Regions from separate parts of the Mesorhizobium sp. WSM4832 genome, predicted to be linked through region 2. Evidence: riboswitches for the same ligand, from Rfam matches in the RefSeq annotation. Region 2 holds a riboswitch; the other holds the start of a gene.

Region 1 (4,411 bases), on a different contig from region 2:
ATGACGTCCAAGGTAATCGACCGGACTACCTGGCTCTTGCATGGTGATGCCACGAGGCCGGCCGATCGGCTTCGACCCATAAAGGAGCAGGATCATGACCGCTTACGCTGTTGCCCATATGCGCCAAGTCACGCCAGGCCCCTGGATGGTCGAGTATCTCGAGAAGATAGACGCCACGCTGGCGCCGTTCGGCGGGCGCTTCATGGTTCATGGCGGCGATGTCGAGGTCGTCGAGAACAGCTGGCCCGGGCATTTGATCGTCATCGAATTTCCGGACAGGCAGCATGCGCGGGACTGGTACTGGTCGTCCGCGTATCAACAAATCCTCAAGCTGCGCACCGATAACTCTGAATCCGATATCATCTTCGTCGACGGCGTCGAGCACCCGCACAAGGCTACGGATGTGCTTGGCTGACGGGACATCGAGGAGGACCCGGCAAGAACCAGAAGCTTTTGGATGTCGCGTCAGCGCTTCAACAAAAACACCGCCTGCTGGCCGAAGAAGTTCCAGAACCACCAGGGCATCGACAGGCCGATCTTCTGGCCGTTGGCGTCGAGCGCGGTCGCCTTCTCGACGGTCGCGCCGAGCTCCTCGCACAGGTTGACGAAGTCGCGGATGGTGCAGAAGTGGATGTTGGGCGTGTCGTACCAGGAATAAGGAAGGTCCTTGGTGACCGGCATCCTGCCCTTGATCAGCAGCGAAAAGCGCACGCGCCAGTGGCCGAAATTGGGGAAGGAGACGATGGCGCGGTTGCCGATCCTGAGCAACTGGTCGAGCACGACCTTCGGGTTGCGCGTCGCCTGCAGGGTCTGCGACAGGACGACGAAGTCGAAACCCTTGTCGGCGTAGAATTCGAGATCGGTGTCGGCGTCGCCCTGGATGACGGAAAGGCCGCGCGCCACGCATTCGTTGACGCCGCGCTGTGACAGTTCCAGCCCTCGGCCGTCGACCTGCTTGGTCTCCTGCAGAAGCTCCAGAAGCAGGCCGTCGCCCGAGCCGACGTCGAGCACGCGCGAATTGGCCGGGATGAGATCGGTCACGACCTCGAGGTCGACACGCTGGGCGCGGTTGACGGTCATGGCTTCGCCTCCTGGATGGCGCATGATCCCGGCCCGAAAAGTCCGCAACTTTTTGCGTTCGCTGACCTTCGGTTCGGGGTCATGCGCTGAGCCCCCTGGCGCGCGCCGCCGAGCCGATGAAGCCGTTGATGGCCGCGAACAGCTCCGGCTCGTCGAGCAGGAAAGCGTCGTGGCCGCGATCGGTCTCGATCTCGACGAAGGAGACGGAAGCGCCCGCCGCGTTCAAGGCGTGCACGACCGAGCGGCTCTCCTCGGTCGGAAACAGCCAGTCGCTGGTGAAGGAGACGAGGCAGAAGCGCGTCTTGGTACCGGCGAAGGCGTCGGCAAGGCGCCCGCCGTGATCGGCGGCCAGATCGAAATAATCCATCGCTCGGGTCAGATAGAGATAGGAATTGGCGTCGAAGCGGTCGACGAAGGTGATGCCCTGATGGCGCAGATAGCTTTCGATCTGGAAGTCGGCGTCGAAGCCGAAGGTGAGCGCCTCGCGGTCCTGCAGGTTGCGGCCGAACTTGCGATGAAGCGCGGCTTCCGAAAGGTAGGTGATGTGGGCGGCCATGCGCGCGACAGCGAGCCCTTTTTCCGGGCGCTTGCCGAAATCGAGATATTTGCCGCCATGCCAGTCCGGATCGGCCATGACGGCCTGCCTGCCGACCTCGTGGAAGGCGATGTTCTGCGAGGAATGGCGGGCGCCGGTGGCGATCGGCAGGGCGCAGAACACGCGCTCCGAATGGCTGGCAGCCCATTCCAGCACCTGCATGCCGCCCATCGAGCCGCCAAGCACGCAAAACAGCGTTTCGATACCGAAATGATCGACCAGCATCGCCTGCGCGCGCACCATGTCGCGGATGGTGATGATCGGCAGGTCGAGCCCGTAAGGCTTGCCGGTCGCCGGATTGGTCGAGGCCGGGCCGGTCGAGCCGAGGCAGCCGCCGACGACATTGGAGCAGATGACGAAGAAGCGGCTGGTGTCGATGATCTTGCCGGGGCCGATCAGCACTTCCCACCAGCCCGGCTTGCCAGTCACCGGATGGGTGTTGGCGACGTGCTGGTCGCCGGTCAGCGCGTGGCAGACGAGGATGGCGTTGGAACGCGCGTCGTTCAGGGTGCCGTAGGTCTGGTAGGCGATCTGGAATGGCGAAAGCAGCGAGCCGGCGTCGAGCTTCAGCGGCTTGTCGGGGCCGAACTGCAGCATCGGGCTCGACGGATGGTCGGCCTCGTCGTTGGTTCTTGCAGCGCGCTGAGCGGGCATGGCCATCCTCATCCTGTCCACATCGGTTTCGTTCGATGCGGTTGTCCGGCCGGCCACGGACAACAAAAAACCGGCTTGCCGTCGCAAAGCCGGTTACAGGTTGCAAACGGCCCTTTAGCGAGTTGTTTAACGTGGCTGCAAGCCGACCGGCCAAATCACCACGGAAATCTGGCAGCTCTTCTAGGACCAGCGCCGCGCTTCGTCAACGGGTGGGCAGAGTCCTGGCGCAAGCGCCGGCACTCGACATTCCAGCCTGTGGCCTGTATTTCCGCTGCGGCCTTGAAGGCCTTCTCGACGGATTTGTGATATGAAGCAGGATCAGCCCCGGCCGACGCCCCGTGCGGGCATTATGGACATCGAGGCCTATGTGCCGGGAAAAAGCACCGCGCCGGCCGGCGTGACGAAAGTCTACAAACTGTCGTCGAACGAAAATCCGCTCGGGCCTTCGCCGAAGGCGATCGAGGCCGCGCGCGAAGTGGCGGCGAAGCTCGACGTCTATCCGGACGGCTCCGCCCGCCGGCTGCGCGAGGCGATCGCCGAGGTGCATGGCCTCAACCCTGCGAACATCATCTGCTCCAACGGTTCCGACGAGATCCTGGGGCTCCTGGCGCAGACCTATCTCGCGCCGGGCGACGAGGCCGTGTTCACGGAACACGCCTTCATGATCTACAAGATCTACATCCAGGCGGCCGGCGCCAAGCCGGTCGCGGTCAAGGAAACCGACGAGCGCGCCGACATCGTCGCGATCCTCGCCGCGGTGACGCCGGCGACGCGCATCGTGTTCCTCGCCAATCCCAACAATCCGACCGGCACCTATGTGCCGTTCCAGGAGGTGCGCCGGCTGCATGCGTCGCTGCCCAAGAACGTGCTCCTGGTGCTCGACGCGGCCTATGCCGAATATGTGCGGCGCAACGACTACGAAGCCGGCATCGAGCTGGCCGGCAGTTCCGAAAACGTCGTCATGACCCGCACCTTCTCCAAGCTCGGCCTCGGCGGCGCGCGCATCGGCTGGATGTACGGGCCGGCGCATATCGTCGACGCGATCAACCGCATTCGCGGTCCCTTCAACGTCAATGCGACCGCGATCGAGGCGGGTATCGCCGCGATCCGCGACCGGGCCCATATCGAGCGCAGCGTGACGCATAACGAGAAATGGCTGGCCTGGCTCAGCGCGGAACTGACGGGGCTCGGCCTGCGCGTCACGCCCAGCGTCGGCAATTTCGTGCTGATCCATTTTCCCGACGGCAAGAAGCATTCGGCAGCAGCCGCGGACGACTACCTCAGCCAGCGCGGCTATATCCTGCGCCGCGTCACCGGCTACGGCTTCCCCAATGCGCTGCGCATGAGCGTCGGTACCGAAGAGGCCAATCGCGGCGTCATCGATGCGCTCAAGACCTTCCTGAAAAGCTAAAGCACCATGGCATCACCGATGTTCGAGAAGATAGCGCTGGTCGGCATCGGCCTGATCGGCTCGTCGCTGGCCCGCGTCATCCGCCGCGAGAACCTGGCGCGCCACATCGCCATCGCGACGCGCAGCGCATCGACGCTGAAGCGCGCCGAGGAACTGGCCCTTGGCGATTCCTACAGCACCGACGCCAGTGAAGCCGTGCGCGATGCCGACCTCGTCATCGTCTCGGTGCCTGTCGGTTCCTCCGGCGAGGTCGCGGCCGAGATCGCGCCGGCGCTGAAGAAGGGCGCCATCCTCACCGATGTCGGCTCGACCAAGGCCTCGGTGATCGCGCAGATTGAGCCGCATGTGCCGGAAGGCGTGCACTTCATCCCCGGACACCCGCTGGCGGGCACGGAAAAGTCCGGACCCGACGCCGGCTTCGCCGATCTGTTCGAGAACCGCTGGTGCATCTTCACGCCGCTGCCGGACACCGATCCCGCAGCCCTTGAGAAGCTTTCGGAATTCTGGCGGCGCTGCGGCTCCAACATCGACACGATGGATCCGCAGCATCACGACATGACGCTCGCGATCGTTTCGCATCTGCCGCATATCATCGCCTACAACATCGTCGGCACGGCGGACGATTTGGAAGCGGTGACCAAGAGCGAAGTGATCAAATATTCCGCCTCCGG
Region 2 (4,411 bases):
ACGCAGGCGACACCGACCGTCTCGCTGCACATCCCGTGGGACAAGGCCGACCCGAACCGGCTGAAGCAGGCGGCCTCGCGCTTCGGCCTCGGCTTCGACGCCATGAACTCCAACACGTTTTCCGATGCCAAGGACCAGGAACGTTCCTACAAGTTCGGCTCGTTGTCGCATGCCGATGCCGGCACGCGCCGGCAGGCGGTCGAGCACAATCTCGAATGCATAGAGATCGGCAAGACGCTCGGTTCAAAGGCGCTGACGGTGTGGATCGGCGACGGCTCGAATTTCCCGGGCCAGGTCAATTTCGCAAAAGCCTTCGAGCGCTATCTCGACGCCATGCGCGAAATCTATGCCGGCCTGCCGGACGACTGGCGGCTGTTCACCGAGCACAAGATGTACGAGCCGGCCTTCTACTCCACGGTCGTGCAGGACTGGGGCACCAACTACATCATCGCGAAAGAACTCGGCGACAAGGCATTCTGCCTGGTCGACCTCGGCCATCACGCGCCCAACGTCAACATCGAGATGATCGTGTCGCGGCTGATCCAGTTCGGCAAGCTCGGCGGCTTCCACTTCAACGATTCCAAATATGGCGACGACGACCTCGATGCCGGATCGATCGATCCCTACCGGCTGTTCCTCGTCTTCAACGAGCTGGTCGATGCCGAGCTTTCCGGTGCCAAGGGCTTCAATCCCGCGCATATGCTCGACCAGAGCCACAACGTCACCGATCCGATCGAGAGCCTGATGCTGTCGGCGGTCGAGGTGCAGCGCGCCTATGCGCAGGCGCTGTTGGTCGACCGCAAGGCGCTGGAAGGTTTCCAGGAAGCCAATGACGCGCTGATGGCGACGCAGACGCTGAAGACGGCTTACCGCACCGATGTCGAGCCGATCCTCGCCATGGCGCGGCTGAGGACAGGCGGCGCCGTCGATCCGGTCGCCGCCTATCGGGCAGCGGGCTATCGCGCCAAGGCCGCGGCGGAGCGTCCGGCGGTCGCCGGCGGCGGCGGCGGCATCGTCTGAGGTGAGCTGATCTTCCTCCTTGTGGGGGAGATTGGCAGCCTACCTCACCGCGCGGCGCGGAAATGCTTGGAGAGCTTCAGACCCTGCGCCTGGTAGTTCGAGCCGAGATCGGTGCCGTAAAGCGCCTGCGGCCGCTTCAGCATGTGCTCGTAGACGAGGCGGCCGACGATCTGGCCATGGTCGAGGATGAATGGCACTTCGTGGCTGCGCACTTCGAGCACGGCGCGGCTGCCGCTGCCGCCGGCGGCGGAGTGGCCGAAACCCGGATCGAAGAAGCCGGCATAGTGGACGCGAAACTCACCGACCAGCGGATCGAACGGCGTCATCTCGGCGGCGTAGAGCGGCGGCACGTGCACGGCCTCGCGGCTGACCAGTATGTAGAATTCGTCCGGATCGAGGACGAGTTCGCCGGCGCCGCTCTTGTAGATCGGTTCCCAGAAATCGACGACGTCCTGCGCGGCGCGCTTGTCGACATCGACGAGGCCGGTATGATGCTTGCCGCGGTAGCCGACAAGGCCGTCCTTGTCGCCGTCGAGGTCGATGGACAAGGCGATGCCGCCGCCGGAAATGTTGGGCGGCTCGGTGGCGACCAGCATCTCGGCGCGGTGGAGATCACGCAGCTCGCTTTCCGAAAGCACCGCATTGCCGGTGCGGAAACGTATCTGCGACAGGCGTGAGCCGGCGCGCACCACGATCGGGAAAGTGCGCGGGCTGACCTCGAGATAGAGCGGCCCGTGATAGCCGGCGGCGATCTTGTCGAACTCGTGGCCGCGATCCGTCATCACGCGCGTGAATATGTCGAGGCGCCCGGTCGAGCTCTTCGGATTGGCCGAGGCGGATACGTTCGAGGGCAGCGCCAGGCTTTCGAGCAGCGGCACGATGTAGACGCAGCCCGTTTCCAGCACCGCACTCTCGGTAAGATTGATCTCGTGCAGCTTCAGCCGCTCGAGCTTGTCGGCGACCAGATGATCCGGTCCCGGCAGGAAGGAGGCGCGCACGCGAAACGCCGTGTCGCCGAGCCTCAGATCGAGGCTGGCCGGCTGGATCTGGTCGGCATCCAGAGCGCGCGGCGACCTCAGCGCCTTCGCCTCGAACAGCGCCGCGATATCCTGATCCGGAAGAATGCCTGTCTGCCGCAAAGGCTGGCTCCGTTAAGGCCGGTCTCTTTGTGGCGGGTTCTTGCTGCAAAACCGCTGGACACTTTTGCGGAACCTGCCTGGTACAAACCTCTTAATGAAGCCGGCAATTGACGCAAGCGCGGCGCGGGTCTAAAGGGTCGTTATCCCGTGGTGATTTGGCCGGTCGGCTTGCAGCCACGTTAAACAAGTCGCTAAAGGACCGTCGGGCCGCGAGGCCGTATGGACCGGTTGCGACTTTCGCGGCCGGTTTTTTTGTGTCTGGAAGCAGGGCTATGAGCACCAAGAAGCGCAACTGGAAACCTCAGACGGCACTCGTGCACGGCGGGACATTGCGTTCCGGCTTCGGCGAAACGTCCGAGGCGATGTATCTCACCCAGGGCTACGTCTACGAGACGGCGCAAGCCGCCGAAGCCCGCTTCAAGGGCGAGGAGCCCGGCTTCATCTATTCGCGCTACGCCAACCCGACGGTCGACATGTTCGAAAAGCGCATGTGCGCGCTCGAAGGCGCCGAGGATGCCCGCGCCACCGCATCCGGAATGGCGGCGGTGGCCGCGGCACTGCTTTGTAGTGCCAAGGCCGGCGACCATATCGTGGCGGCGCGCGCCCTGTTCGGCTCCTGCCGCTGGGTGGTCGAGACGCTGGCGCCGCGCTACGGCATCCAGGCGACGCTGGTCGACGGCACCGACATTTCCAATTGGGAAAAGGCGGTCAGGCCGAACACCAAGCTGTTCTTCCTGGAAAGCCCGACCAACCCCACGCTGGAAGTTGTCGACATCGCCGCGGTCGCCGCCTTGGCCAACTCCATCGGCGCGCGCCTGATCGTCGACAATGTCTTTGCCACGCCGCTGCAGCAGAAGCCCTTGCTGCTCGGCGCCCATATCGTCGTCTACTCGGCGACCAAGCATATAGACGGCCAGGGCCGCTGCCTCGGCGGCGTCGTCCTGTCCGACAAGAAATGGATCGACGAGAACCTGCACGACTATTTCCGCCACACCGGCCCGAGTCTGTCGCCCTTCAATGCCTGGACGCTGCTGAAAGGCTTGGAGACGCTTCCGCTGCGCGTGCGCCAGCAGACCGAGAGCGCCGGCAAGATCGCCGATTTCCTGGCTGGCCGGCCGGAGATCGCCCGCCTCATCTATCCTGGCCGCGCCGACCATCCGCAGGCGGATGTCGTCAAGAAGCAGATGTCGGGCGGCTCAACGCTGATCTGCCTCGACGTCAGGGGTGGCAAGCAGGCGGCCTTCGCCTTCCAGAACGCGCTCGACATCGTGCTGATCTCCAACAATCTCGGCGACGCCAAGAGCCTGATCACCCATCCGGCGACGACGACGCACAAGAACCTGAGCGATGAGGCCCGCGCCGAACTCGGCATCGGGCCCGGCACGCTCAGGCTTTCGGTCGGCCTGGAGGACACCGACGATCTGCTGGAGGACATCGAACAGGCGCTGAAGGCGGCGAAATAGGGGGCGGCAAGCCGAGCAAGAGAACGCGCGAGCCCGGCTCAAGCGCCCTCTTCCAGTTCGGTCATCGCCTTGGTGCGGATGTCATGGCATTGCCGCGCCATTCGACGGCGCCGCCGAACCAGGCGCGCGCGCAGAAGGGCTGACGGAGCGAGCGCGGCTGCGATAGTCAGTTCCATCGAGATCCGGTCACTCCCGAAAGGCCGCATGCGGCCGTTTCATCAGTCGACGGAGCGCCCGAGTCGCCCGGCACGGTTCGTGCACACCAACATTGTCGTGTGTCACTTAAATGACATTGTTTTTCGGCACTTGCGCTTAAAGGCTGGCAGGATGGTCGGCGCTTCGCCTACTTTAAGAGTGAGCGTGACGAACGTCCCGCGGCGGCAACCGGAGTAGCCCATGTATCGCGCCGTGACGCGCAACATCGAAGTGCTGGTCAGGCCCTTCTATCTGGAGGACCGCTCCGATCCGTCCGAGAACCGCTATGTCTGGGGCTATCAGATAACGATCGACAACCGTTCCGACGAATTCGTGCAGCTTGTGTCGCGCTACTGGCATATCACCGACGGTCGAGGCCGTGTCGAGGAGGTGCGCGGCGCCGGCGTCGTCGGCGACCAGCCGGAACTCAACCCCGGCGACAGCTATCAATACACCTCAGGCTGCCCGCTCTCGACCCCGTCGGGCATCATGGTCGGCCACTACACGATGCGCAACGGCCGCGGCGAAACGTTCGATATCGCCATCCCGGCTTTCTCGCTCGACATGCCGGGGACAAGGCGGACCGTGAATTAG

The links. Region 2 has a riboswitch for S-adenosylmethionine ahead of AC0L2L_RS32060 (O-succinylhomoserine sulfhydrylase). Riboswitches for the same ligand answer to the same signal wherever they lie in the genome.
Region 1: it holds a riboswitch for S-adenosylmethionine, as region 2 does, so the genes downstream of both, metX (homoserine O-acetyltransferase MetX) here and AC0L2L_RS32060 (O-succinylhomoserine sulfhydrylase) in region 2, are expected to answer to the same signal.

What each region holds. Positions count from the first base shown of each region.
Region 1 covers NZ_JBVVQH010000008.1:173,068-177,478, forward strand. Annotated here, with positions in the region: gene AC0L2L_RS13885 (DUF1330 domain-containing protein) at 95-415, shown strand; gene metW (methionine biosynthesis protein MetW) at 466-1,080, opposite strand; gene metX (homoserine O-acetyltransferase MetX) at 1,160-2,329, opposite strand; SAM riboswitch at 2,424-2,501, opposite strand; gene hisC (histidinol-phosphate transaminase) at 2,637-3,740, shown strand; gene AC0L2L_RS13905 (prephenate/arogenate dehydrogenase family protein) at 3,747-4,411, shown strand, end outside.
Region 2 covers NZ_JBVVQH010000034.1:30,449-34,859, reverse strand. Annotated here, with positions in the region: gene rhaI (L-rhamnose catabolism isomerase) at 1-1,020, shown strand, start outside; gene AC0L2L_RS32065 (2'-deoxycytidine 5'-triphosphate deaminase) at 1,065-2,159, opposite strand; SAM riboswitch at 2,297-2,374, shown strand; gene AC0L2L_RS32060 (O-succinylhomoserine sulfhydrylase) at 2,432-3,622, shown strand; gene AC0L2L_RS32055 (hypothetical protein) at 3,661-3,798, opposite strand; gene apaG (Co2+/Mg2+ efflux protein ApaG) at 4,019-4,411, shown strand.